4 regions of the Enterobacter asburiae genome follow, and region 1 is predicted to be linked to each of the others. Evidence: predicted binding sites of a transcription regulator. Region 1 holds the regulator's gene; each other region holds the start of a gene.
What was found. Region 1 encodes CRP, which controls carbon source genes, mostly activating them, when cyclic AMP is high. Its sites were predicted from a motif close to ATGTGANNNNNNTCACAT; they were not measured.

Region 1 (3,155 bases):
TGAATCTCCGTGCGGCGGAGGTCGAAGGCGACAGCTTTCACCGCTACACGCGTCCGGAGATGGACATGGCCATTCGTAAGGCGCGCGATTCGGGTAAACACATCAGCTACTTCGGCCCGGAAGCCAATGACTTTGGCCTGCTGGAACAAACCTTTATAGAGTACGGTAAGAGCGGCAAAGGGCAGTCCCGCAAGTATCTGCACACCTATGATGAAGCCGTCCCCTGGAATCAGGTGCCGGGAACCTTTACCCCGTGGCAGCCGCTGCCGGAACCCACCGACGTCCTGTTTTACGAAGGACTTCACGGTGGCGTGGTCACCCCTCAACACGACGTGGCGCGCCACGTGGATCTGCTGGTCGGCGTGGTCCCTATCGTTAACCTGGAGTGGATCCAGAAGCTGACGCGTGACATGAGCGAGCGCGGCCATTCGCGAGAGGCGGTGATGGACTCCGTGGTGCGCTCCATGGAGGATTACATTAACTTTCTGACGCCGCAGTTCTCCCGCACCCATATCAACTTCCAGCGCGTGCCGACGGTGGACACCTCCAACCCGTTCGCGGCCAAAAGCATCCCGTCGCTGGATGAAAGCTTTGTAGTGATCCATTTCCGCAATCTCGACGGCATTGATTACCCCTGGCTGCTGGCCATGCTGCAGGGCTCTTTTATTTCGCACATGAATACGTTAGTGGTGCCGGGCGGAAAAATGGGGCTGGCGATGGAGCTCATCATGACGCCGTTGGTGGAGCGACTGATGGAAGGGAAACAGATCGCGTGAGCATGTTCCCTCTCCCAGTGGGAGAGGGTTAGGGTGAGGGCATCAACACGCACGATGCCCCATCAATCACGCCTCGATCACTTCATACGAATGCGTGATTTTTACCGCTTTCTCCAGCATTAACGCCACCGAGCAGTACTTCTCCGCAGACAGGTCAACCGCACGCGAGACCGCCGCGTCTTTCAGCTCTTTACCGGTGACCACAAAGTGCAGGTTAATATGGGTGAACAGGCGTGGCGCCTCTTCGCGACGTTCTGACGTGAGTTTGACTTCACAATCCGTCACGTCATGACGTCCTTTTTGCAGAATCGATACCACATCAATTGCGCTGCATCCGCCTGCCGCCATCAGCACCATTTCCATTGGGCTGGGTGCTTTATCGCCGGAGTTACCGTCCATCAAAATCTGGTGTCCTGACGCGGACTCGCCCAGGAACGTTAAACCTTCAACCCATTTCACGCGCGCTTGCATATTCTTAAACTCCAACGTTGCATTTTTGGTGACAGATTACGCGTGCGTTACATTTCTCGCAATGGAAGGCGACCTGCATCATGCTGAAGCGAGACACCAGGAGACACGCGGCGAAAGCTATGCTAAAACACTCAGGATGCTACAGTAATACATTGACGTTACACGTGTATGCAGAGGACATCAAACTTTACTGGCTGCGAAACGTTACGGTAGCCGACTTCCCAGGGTATGGGTAAGAATTCGATTGCAACCCCAGAGTCCGGATGCATCTGATGACTCTGGTGACAGCTTATAACAGAGGATAACAGCGCATGGTGCTTGGCAAACCGCAAACAGACCCGACTCTCGAATGGTTCTTGTCTCATTGCCACATTCATAAGTACCCATCAAAGAGCACGCTGATTCACCAGGGTGAAAAAGCGGAAACGTTGTATTACATCGTTAAAGGCTCGGTGGCAGTGCTGATCAAAGATGAAGAAGGGAAAGAGATGATCCTTTCTTATCTGAACCAGGGCGATTTCATCGGTGAACTGGGCCTGTTTGAAGAGGGCCAGGAACGTAGCGCCTGGGTTCGTGCAAAGACAGCATGTGAAGTGGCTGAAATTTCTTACAAGAAGTTCCGTCAGCTGATTCAGGTTAACCCTGACATCCTGATGCGTCTTTCTTCCCAAATGGCGCGCCGTCTGCAGGTTACGTCAGAGAAAGTGGGTAACCTCGCCTTCCTGGACGTTACCGGCCGTATCGCACAAACCCTGTTGAACCTGGCGAAACAGCCAGACGCCATGACCCACCCGGACGGCATGCAAATTAAAATTACCCGTCAGGAAATTGGTCAGATCGTCGGTTGCTCCCGTGAAACAGTGGGCCGTATCCTGAAAATGCTGGAAGATCAAAACCTGATCTCCGCCCACGGTAAAACCATCGTGGTTTACGGAACGCGTTAATTCCGCTTAAACGGCGTGCCATCGCAAGGTGTCACGCCGTTTTTGTCTCTACTCCCCATGTGGCGCAGGCTGATCTATCACCCGGAAGTTAACTACGCACTGCGACAAACGCTGGTGTTGTGTCTTCCTGTGGCCATAGGCCTGATCCTCGGACATCTTCAGCAAGGCCTGCTGTTTTCCCTCGTGCCCGCCTGCTGCAACATCGCCGGTCTGGACACGCCGCATAAGCGCTTTTTCAAACGCCTGATTATCGGTGGCTGCCTGTTTGCCGGCTGTAGCCTCGCCGTACAACTTCTGCTTGCCCGGGATATCCCGCTGCCGCTGATCCTGACCGTGCTGGCGATGACCCTCGGCGTCACGGCGGAAATCAGTTCGCTGCACGCCCGCCTGCTTCCCGCCTCGCTGATTGCGGCCATTTTCACGCTGAGCCTTGCAGGGAATATGCCGGTGTGGGAGCCACTGCTGATTTACGCCCTGGGGACATTATGGTACGGGCTGTTTAACTGGTTTTGGTTCTGGCTGTGGCGCGAACAGCCGCTGCGTGAATCCCTGAGCCTGCTCTATGTGCAGCTTGCGGATTACTGCGAGGCCAAATACACCCTGCTCACCCAGCATACCGATCCGGAAAAATCCTTACCGCCGCTGCTGACGCGCCAGCAGAAGGTGGTGGATCTCATAAGCCAGTGCTATCAGCAGCTGCATATGCTCGCCGCCAACAAGAACCACGAATACAAGCGGCTGCTGCGCACCTTCCAGGTCGGGCTGGATCTGCAGGAGCATATCTCCGTTAGCCTTCACCACCCGCAGGAGGTGCAAAAGCTGGTCGAGCGCAGCCACGCCGAAGCGGTGATCCGCTGGAACGCGCAGACCGTGTCCGCACGCCTGCGGGTGCTGGCCGATGATATTCTCTATCACCGCTACCCGACGCGCTTTAACATGGATAAGCAGCTGGGCGCGCTGGAGA
Region 2 (3,155 bases), 190 kb from region 1:
TCTTGATCACCGGCACCGCCATCAGGCCGTACGGCGTGCCGCGCCCGGTGGTAAAGACCTGTACCGTAATGCCGGACGCTACCTGCTGAGTACCGCAGACGAAATCGCTGGCCGGCGTTGCCGCGTAGATCAGGCCGCGCTTCGTTGGGCGCTGGCCCGGAGAGAGCACTTCCACAATCGCGCTCTGGCCGGATTTGGCAATCGATCCAAGCGCTTTTTCCACCACGTTGGCCAGGCCGCCTTTTTTGTTGCCCGGAGACGGGTTGGCGCTGCGGTCGGTTTTGCCCATATCGAGATAGCTATCGTACCAGGCCATTTCCTCGAGCAGGCGCTTGCCGACCTCTTCATTAACGGCGCGTGGCGTGAGTAGATGGATGGCGTCACGCACTTCGGTTACCTCGGAGAACATCACCGTGGCGCCGCAGCGCACAAGCAGATCGGATGCATAGCCCACCGCCGGGTTGGCCGTCACGCCGGAGAAGGCATCGCTGCCGCCGCACTGTGTTCCCACTACCAAATCAGACGCCGGGCAGGTTTCGCGCTGGCGCTTGTTGAGCTTGTCCAGATGGCGTTCAGCCACCTGCAGGATATCGTCGACCATTGAGCGGAAACCCACGTGGCGTTCGTCCTGCAGGCGCACGATGCTGGCCTCGTCTGCCGGAATGGCTTTGACATCTTCGGTGCCCTGCAGCAGGCGCTCTGGCTGCAATTTTTCACACCCCAGACCGATGACCATCACCTCGCCGCCAAAGTTCGGGTTCAGGGCGATATTATGGATGGTACGAATAGGCACCACGGCAGCGGGTGCGTTAATCGCCACGCCGCAGCCGTAGAGGTGGTTCAGGCCAACCACGCCGTCGACGTTCGGGTATTTCGGCAGCAGATCGCGTTCGATGATTTTCACCACGTAATCCACTACGCCCGCCACGCAGTGCACGCTGGTGGTAATGCCGAGCAGATTCTTGGTGCCGACGCTGCCGTCCGCGTTGCGGTAGCCTTCGAAGGTATAGCCCTCCAGCGGAGGAAGCGGTTCCGGCACGCGGGTCGCCAGCGGAAGCGTGTTTAGCGGCGGCGCTTCAGGCAGCGCCACCAGCGACTCCTCAACCCAACTACCCTGTGGTATAGAGCGAACGGCATAGCCGATGACTTCACCGTAACGTACGATTTCGCTATTAGCAGGGATATCCACCAGGGCGACCTTATGTCCCTGCGGAATATGCTCAATCAGTTCCAGCCCGTCCGGGAAGCGGGTGCCCGCTTTTAAGCCATTGTCGTTGACAATAATCGCCACATTATCGGTGTCGTGGACTTTTATATAAAACGCCGTCGGCGATGCCTGTCGAATTTCAATGTCGGCCATTGTTCAGTATTCTCCAGCAAAGTGTCTGATAATAAATTCAGCCAATTTTCAAATGGTAGAAATAAATACGCGGCTTTCAGAAATAAAGCATGTCAGCATAGGGGATATGAAAATGTGATCTCGATCGCTCCAGAACCAGTAATGCCTGATTCTGTGCATTAGCGCCCAGCGCCTTGTGCATATGCAAAAAAATTTATCGAAGTGTAACGCAATACTTGAGCATTAAAACAATGTGCGGTCATGGATTGCGTCTTATACTGAATGACGATTTTATAACGCCAAAATACGTCAGAATAATAAATATAATGCTGGTGCGGTGTCTGATTAAATAAAATGATGCTGATATAGGCTGCGGAATTAAAAAGGTAAATACGATGAGTAACGATATCTTCCCGAATAAATTTAAAGCGGCCCTCGCGGCACACCAGATTCAGATTGGCTGCTGGTCCGCGCTGGCAAACCCTATCAGCACCGAAGTGCTGGGCCTGGCCGGTTTTGACTGGCTGGTGCTGGACGGCGAACATGCGCCGAACGATATCAGCACCTTTATTCCGCAGCTGATGGCGCTGAAAGGCAGTCCCAGTGCCCCGGTAGTGCGCGTGCCAACTAACGAGCCGGTAATTATCAAGCGCCTGCTGGATATCGGTTTCTACAACTTTCTGATCCCGTTTGTGGAGACGGAAGAACAAGCGGCCCTGGCCGTAGCTTCAACGCGCTATCCGCCTGAAGGGATCCGCGGCGTTTCCGTTTCGCATCGCGCCAATATGTTTGGCACCGTGCCGGACTACTTCGCGCAGTCCAATAACAACATCACCATTCTGGTTCAGATCGAGAGCCAGCAGGGCGTTGATAACGTTGACGCGATTGCAGCCACAAACGGCGTGGACGGTATCTTCGTCGGCCCGAGCGATCTGGCGGCCGCCTTTGGCCATCTGGGTAACGCCAGCCATCCTGACGTGCAGCGCGCGATCCAGCACATCTTTGCCCGCGCTAAAGCTCACGGCAAACCGTGCGGCATTCTGGCGCCGGTTGAGGCTGACGCCCGTCGCTATCTGGAGTGGGGAGCCACGTTTGTTGCCGTCGGCAGCGACCTCGGCGTATTCCGCGCAGCCACGCAGAAATTAGCCGACGCTTTTAAAAAATAACCATCATTGAGGAAACAGATTATGACGCTGAAAGTGGGTTTTATTGGCCTGGGCATCATGGGTAAACCAATGAGTAAGAACCTCATCAAAGCGGGTTACTCACTGGTGGTATCCGATCACAATCCGCAGGCCGTGGCAGAGGTGATAGCGGCTGGCGCTGAGACGGCCACCACCGCGAAGGCCATTGCCGAGCAGTGCGATGTCATCATCACCATGCTGCCAAACTCACCGCATGTTAAAGAGGTTGCGCTGGGTGAGAACGGCATTATCGACGGTGCGAAGCCGGGCCTGGTGTTGATCGATATGAGCTCTATTGCGCCGCTCGCGAGCCGAGAAATCAGCGAGGCGTTAAAAGCGAAGGGCGTCGAGATGCTGGATGCGCCGGTCAGCGGCGGTGAGCCGAAAGCGATCGACGGCACGCTGTCGGTGATGGTCGGCGGTGATAAAGCCGTTTTCGATAGATACTACGACCTGATGAAAGCGATGGCGGGCTCCGTGGTGCATACCGGGGACATCGGGGCGGGTAACGTGACCAAGCTGGCCAACCAGGTCATTGTGGCGCTGAACATTGCCGCCATGTCCGAAGCGCTGACGCTGGCAACCAAAGCGGGCGTCAACCCGGATCTGGTCTATCAGGCCATTCGCGGTGG
Region 3 (3,155 bases), 1.6 Mb from region 1:
ACCAGATGGCAAGCCTTGTGCTGCACAACATTCTGGCGCAGTACAAAGGCAAGCCAATGAAAGCCTATATCTACAAAGACCACGGTTCACTGGTGTCGCTGTCAAACTTCTCTACCGTCGGCAGCCTGATGGGCAACCTGATGCGCGGCTCAATGATGGTAGAAGGGCGCATTGCCCGCTTCGTGTATATCTCCCTGTACCGCATGCACCAGATTGCGCTGCACGGCTATTTCAAAACCGGGCTGATGATGCTGGTGGGCAGAATCAACCGCGTGATCCGTCCGCGTCTGAAGCTGCACTAATCTTTCACTCCCTCCGGGCCCTCTGGAGGGAGTTTTTAGCATTTCATGCTGTAGATCACAGTTTGACTGCTTAAGAGTTCTCCTAAATACAATATATCTCCTCTCAACGCCCTTTTTTTGATCCTTTATCTGATTGGCGAAGCGCGGCCTCCATTGCAAAATTGTTACCAATAGCAACAAAGGAGGAAGTCCCGTGAATAAATCAATGTTGGCGGGTATAGGGATTGGCGTCGCGGCTGCGTTAGGTGTGGCTGCCGTTGCCAGTCTCAACGTATTAGATCGCGGCCCGCAGTATGCACAGGTGGTTTCTGCTACACCGATTAAAGAAACCGTGAAAACCCCTCGTCAGGAGTGCCGTAACGTCTCCGTGACGCACCGTCGTCCGGTGCAGGATGAAAACCGCATTGCCGGTTCTGTTCTTGGTGCGGTAGCGGGTGGCGTGATTGGTCACCAGTTTGGCGGCGGCCGGGGTAAAGACGTAGCGACCGTGGTCGGCGCGCTGGGTGGCGGCTATGCCGGTAACCAGGTGCAAGGCGCGATGCAGGATAATGATACCTACACCACGACTCAGCAACGCTGCAAAACCGTCTATGACAAGTCGGAAAAAATGCTGGGCTATGACGTGACGTACAAAATTGGCGATCAGCAGGGCAAAATCCGCATGGATAAAGACCCGGGCACGCAAATTCCACTGGATGGAAATGGCCAGCTGGTTCTGAATAACAAAGTGTAAAAAAGATGTTCTCTGAATTTAGCTCCTCATGCGCTCAGGCTGAGGAGCTTTTTTTTGCTTCAGGTTTTCAGTAGCTCAGGCCACAGCCGCAGCGTGGTTTCGCTAATATGCTGCAGTTTTTCCAGCGTGGCCCCTTCGCGGGCGCTGATCGACATCCCCTGCAAAATACAGCTCAGGTATTGTGCCAGCAGCTGAGGGTTGCATTGCGCGGGGATTTCACCGCGCTGCTGGCGCTGCGCCAGAAAGGCGCTGAGCGTCTCTTCCTGCATGGCATGCCGCGATTTCACCGTATTGGCAATCTCTTTGGATGACGCCGCAAGAGTGGCAGAGGTGTTAATCATAAAGCAGCCCGCAGGCGTCTCTTTACTGGTGAAGCAGGTCGCGACGGCGGTGAAATAGTCGCGAAGCGCCTGTTCAACGCTTTTCTCTTCACAGAACAGCTGGGCTTCGTGTTTCGCCGCAAAGCGCGAAATGTATCTGTCCAGCACCGCCCTGAACAGCCCCTCTTTATTGGTAAATTCGGCATACAGCGTCGGCGCTTTGGCTCCGGTGGCTTCTACCAGATCGGAAAGCGAGGTTGCTTCATACCCATGTTGCCAGAAGAGAGTCATGGCCTTATCAAGCGCTGCATCCCTGTCAAACACTTTTGGTCGGCCACGGCTTTTCTTCGCACAACTCGTGACATCGGTTGTCATTTGCCGTTGGTCCTCTGTTGGTTTGGTGAATGACCATTATAAAAATAAACGCAACCCACCACCAGCGCAGAATGCTTAAAAATAAATTAATCATATATGTATGAAAAATAACAATTTTAAAATTAAGTTAACGCTCGTTATAAAATTATGTTGACGCGTGACCTGGATCACATTTATTATTTACCTATCGATCGTTAACTAAATGATTAACGACCTCCAAATTCATCTGCTAAAGGTAAACATCATGAAAAACGTAAAAACCCTCATCGCTGCCGCTGTCCTGAGTTCACTCTCTTTCGCAAGCTTTGCTGCTGTACAAGTGCAATCTACGCCTGCTGACCAGCATAAAGTCGGGACTATCTCTGCGTCTGCCGGTACTAACCTGGGTTCCCTGGAAGATCAGCTGGCGCAGAAAGCGCAAGAGATGGGTGCAAAATCTTACCGTATCACCTCTGTGACCGGTCCTAACACCCTGCACGGCACTGCGGTCATCTACAAATAAGCCGGGCATAAACCCTCATTTATGCCACTGCAATAAAAAACGCCCTGCTTAGCAGGGCGTTTTTTTATTTCTGATTTACATCGGCTGCTGGACGACATCGTGATGCCGGGTGACATCGGTCGGCATACCTGACCGGGCTTCCATCGCACGCTCCATCACCACGCTGTTGGTATTCGCATTCGTTTTGAAGCTTACCATCGCGGCATTCAGGTTAATGGGCAGCGTCTGCGGATCGTCGCCAATGTTTTTCGATAACGGCTGATGAATCTCAACCAGCCGCACGCCGCCGGGCTCCTCTGAAACTTTAATCGGCGTATTGATAATATTCACTTTGGTTCCCGGCGTAACGACGTTGAACAGCGTTTTGATATCGTCATCGCGCAGACGAATACAGCCGGAGCTGACGCGCATGCCGATGCCAAAGTCCGCATTCGTTCCGTGCAGCAGGTAGACGCCGCCGTATGCCGCGAGGCGTATCGCGTGGTGCCCCATCGGGTTATCCGGACCAGCCGGCACCACGGCAGGAAGATCGATCCCCTGGGCCTTATAGCGGGCACGAATGTTGGCCGTCGGGGTCCAGGTTGGATTCGCGCGTTTATCCGAGACGGTGGTGACCATCGTCGGCGTCAGCGTGTCGCCGCCCAGCTGACCAATACCGATAGGGTAGACCGTCACTTCGTTTTTACCCGGCGGGTAATAGTACAGGCGCAGCTCGGCGAGGTTTATCACCATCCCCTCGCGCGGGGCGTCCGGCAGGATGGTCTGTAACGGGATGGTCAGTACGCTGCCCGCGCGCGGGACATACGGATCGACGCCGGGGTTCGCCTGCAGCAGGGCCAGAAAACCGACGTTATATTTTTTGGCAATCGCTTCCAGTGAACCACCATTATTTTCAACCACATGAAAGCGGTTTTCACCCACCA
Region 4 (3,155 bases), 730 kb from region 1:
GTTGGTCGTTAAGGTATCGATAAACGATTTATCGATTTTCAGAATATCCACGTTCAGCGAGTAGAGGTTGTGCAGGTTCGAGTAGCCGGTACCGAAATCATCGATCGCGACTTCATAACCCGCCTGACGGAAAGCCTGAATCACCGGGGTGGTTTTTGGCACATCGATAAAACCGCGTTCCGTCACTTCTATTTTGATTTGCTGGGCACGGACGGCGTAGTGGCGGGCCTTGTCGGAAATCATGGCGATCAGCCGCGAGGAGTGGAAATCCGTGGCCGACAGGTTAATCGAAATATAGAGATGCGGATGCTCGGCCAGGAAATGACCCAGATCGTTGAACACCTCCTCAACGACATAGTCCGTAATCCGCTCGCTCATCCCCTCATTTTCCGCCAGCGGAATAAACTCTGCCGGGCTCATCACCTGGCCGTTAAAGCCAGGCCAGCGTAACAGCGCCTCCGCGCCCACACACTGGTTATTCTTAATATCAATAATCGGCTGATAGTGAACGCAAAGCTGTCGTTTGTTCAGCGCCCGGTGCAATAAGCGCCCCGGTGAATTGAGCTCACGATGGGTACGCGACCATACCAGCAAAATAATAATGCTGCAGATCATGCCCAGCGGTAGCGTCAACGTCGCCTGGTGATAAAGCGTTTCATAAAAGCGTTTATTTGATGTCGAGACAATGGCCGCAATCGGTCTTTTGGGAGATGTTACGATCGTATAAAAGCGGTTATCTTTTTGAAATACCGATTCCTTATCCCGAATCATCGAATTTAATAAAGAAACATTGGCTTTCTGGCTGACGGAAAAGAAAGCATTGGTTACCGTGTCGTACACACCCCAGGAGAGAGAATGATCCGCGGACATGACTTCGCTGTATGAAAGCGGATTGACGACCACCACATAATTTCCGCGCTGCATATATGTCATTTTATAGCCAGTATAAAATGGGGTATCGCGATAATAATAGATAGCGACGTCAGGTTTACGCGTGTAATTAGCGACAGGAATGGCGTAGGGGTGATCCGGTGTAAAAACGGTCGAACAAAGAAAATTCTGACCTTCAGCGTAAATTAAATCGGCGACAAACAGGCGGCCACGAACAACGTTCAGCATATATTGACGGTGTCCCGGCGTGCAAAGCTCACCCTGATATTTTACAGCCTCGTCCCTGGCCAGCTCAACCTGTTGAATAACCAGCTCTGTTTTGTCTAAAGCCAGTTCAGCAAATGTGCGTAGCTGGGCGCTTGTTTCAGAAACGGCTCGTAGCTGGGCAAACCATAGCGCAAGCATCACCGGCAGCATAACTACCATGATGATCCCTACCACCCTGAGCATTTTGCGCCGCGCGCTACGATTCATTTCCCGCCCTATATCCCTGCATGTTGTACGCCTGTAGTAATGAAGGCCGGATGCTTTGTTAAACAGGTGATTACGTTGCATGAATCATGCGAAGTTAGCAACTGACTTTTAGTATTAAAAATCTTAAAATTCGTTATGCCGATAATATTTTCCCGTAAGTTAAACTGTAAGTATTCGTTCCGTTTCAATTAAGGAAAATAATTATCCAGCCCGTTTGGGCTGACGGGAAGATAACACAACAGACGATCGTTGATTAAGCCAAACGTCTGACAGCATGAAAAAAGTACAACTTCATCAGGACGTTTTATGCTATTTGCTCGGAGGCATTGTGTCCGTTGATTTATAAATAGTCAGCCTTCACCACAATATTTTCAGGATTGGGTGAGAATAACGTCCCTCTTATAAAAACCGAATTTGCGGCTTCTCCACCTGCCCGATGGGCGTTTCCGGCGCGCTGTGTGCCCACCTCCTCATGCACTGAAGGCCGAACCAACCCGCACAATCGCCTTTTCTGAGGAATAAAATCCTCTTTTTTGATCGCTCAGATACTGGCGAATAAATCAACAAATGTGATATAGTTCACACATATTTTGTAACGAGAAACACCGTTTCATTCAGTTCGTCTGTTTTGTAGAGGATGGGTTTTATGGCAACCATTACTACCAGCATGGTTCTCCTGCGCTGGCCTTTGTTGAGTGCGGTACTGATGTTTTTAGCCAGCACGCTGAATATTCAGTTTCGTAAATCTGACTATGCGGGTCTTGCTGTCATCAGCACCCTCCTGGGGCTGGGTGCGGCCTGCTGGTTTGCAACGGGTCTGCTTGGCATCACCCTGCTGGATATCGCCGCCGTCTGGGAAAATATTAAAGTGGTGATGGTTGAGGCGATGAGCCACACGCCGCCAGACTGGCCGATGGTGATTACCTGATCCCTGACGGAATAAAAAAACCCAGACGATAGTCTGGGTTTTTGTTTTCAGCTCGCGGAAATCAAAATGGTTCTAATTACCTGATAGTGGAAAATAAAACAAAAAATATAATAATTTCATATTGTTATATAATAAGTTATTAACTATGTGAAGTTTTTAGTAAAAAATAGCCTTTATTACGACTAAAAACTTTACTTTCCTCTCTTGGCTGTTGCTCACCGCAATCATTCCAATTTTCTGGAATTAGTCTAAAAGAGAATCAGAGCAACTCTTTGCCTATTAGCAGCCTGAAGTCAACTCTGTTGTGAAGATTAACCTCATAAATTCCCTCAATAAGATTTTCAAGGGAATATTTAACCAGTTCCGCTGGGCCAATAATGATACAGCCATTTTTGACTTCAATATCAATAGCATCGCCGATACTGAAGCCAGCTTTTTCCATAATTGCTTCTGGTATTTTGAATACCGGGCTATCTCCGCATTTCTCAATAATTGTCTGGATCATTAGAGCTCCCCCGCTAGTACCATCACACATCATTTCTATAACTATACTTATATATCAACAACTTATATCACATGATTTCAAACCATTTAGTACGCATCATTCCACTAATCAGTATTAGTAAAAATAATTCAACTATCTTTTATTAATAGATAATTGATACATCCCGCTACAGCACATCGTCCGAACCAAATAGTATCTAATTGATTAGAAATGATTTTAAGTTAAAACAGATGAAAAAAGTCAGATGTGCTGTAGTGGGAAAATGATTTTTAATGGAGTGGCTTGCGGTGCCGAAACCTCCTGATCGATCACCATTTAACAAATGAACATCTACACAAACTTACAGACAGGCTCAAA

Region 2: the regulator CRP is predicted to act here: its motif matches at 1,473-1,490, upstream of garD (galactarate dehydratase).
Region 3: the regulator CRP is predicted to act here: its motif matches at 1,886-1,903, upstream of bhsA (multiple stress resistance protein BhsA).
Region 4: the regulator CRP is predicted to act here: its motif matches at 1,933-1,950, upstream of ACJ69_RS15475 (YjcB family protein).

What each region holds. Positions count from the first base shown of each region.
Region 1 is NZ_CP011863.1:3,924,541-3,927,695, reverse strand. It holds gene ACJ69_RS18900 (phosphoribulokinase) at 1-776, shown strand, start outside; gene ACJ69_RS18895 (OsmC family protein) at 843-1,247, opposite strand; gene crp (cAMP-activated global transcriptional regulator CRP) at 1,559-2,191, shown strand; gene ACJ69_RS18885 (YccS/YhfK family putative transporter) at 2,249-3,155, shown strand, end outside.
Region 2 is NZ_CP011863.1:4,118,129-4,121,283, forward strand. It holds gene garD (galactarate dehydratase) at 1-1,360, opposite strand, end outside; gene garL (2-dehydro-3-deoxyglucarate aldolase) at 1,735-2,505, shown strand; gene garR (2-hydroxy-3-oxopropionate reductase) at 2,527-3,155, shown strand, end outside.
Region 3 is NZ_CP011863.1:860,266-863,420, forward strand. It holds gene ACJ69_RS04245 (NAD(P)/FAD-dependent oxidoreductase) at 1-302, shown strand, start outside; gene ACJ69_RS04250 (glycine zipper 2TM domain-containing protein) at 496-1,035, shown strand; gene ACJ69_RS04255 (TetR/AcrR family transcriptional regulator) at 1,095-1,730, opposite strand; gene bhsA (multiple stress resistance protein BhsA) at 1,975-2,232, shown strand; gene ldtC (L,D-transpeptidase LdtC) at 2,308-3,155, opposite strand, start outside.
Region 4 is NZ_CP011863.1:3,197,695-3,200,849, forward strand. It holds gene ACJ69_RS15470 (EAL domain-containing protein) at 1-1,365, opposite strand, end outside; gene ACJ69_RS15475 (YjcB family protein) at 2,012-2,293, shown strand; gene ACJ69_RS15480 (AbrB/MazE/SpoVT family DNA-binding domain-containing protein) at 2,553-2,798, opposite strand.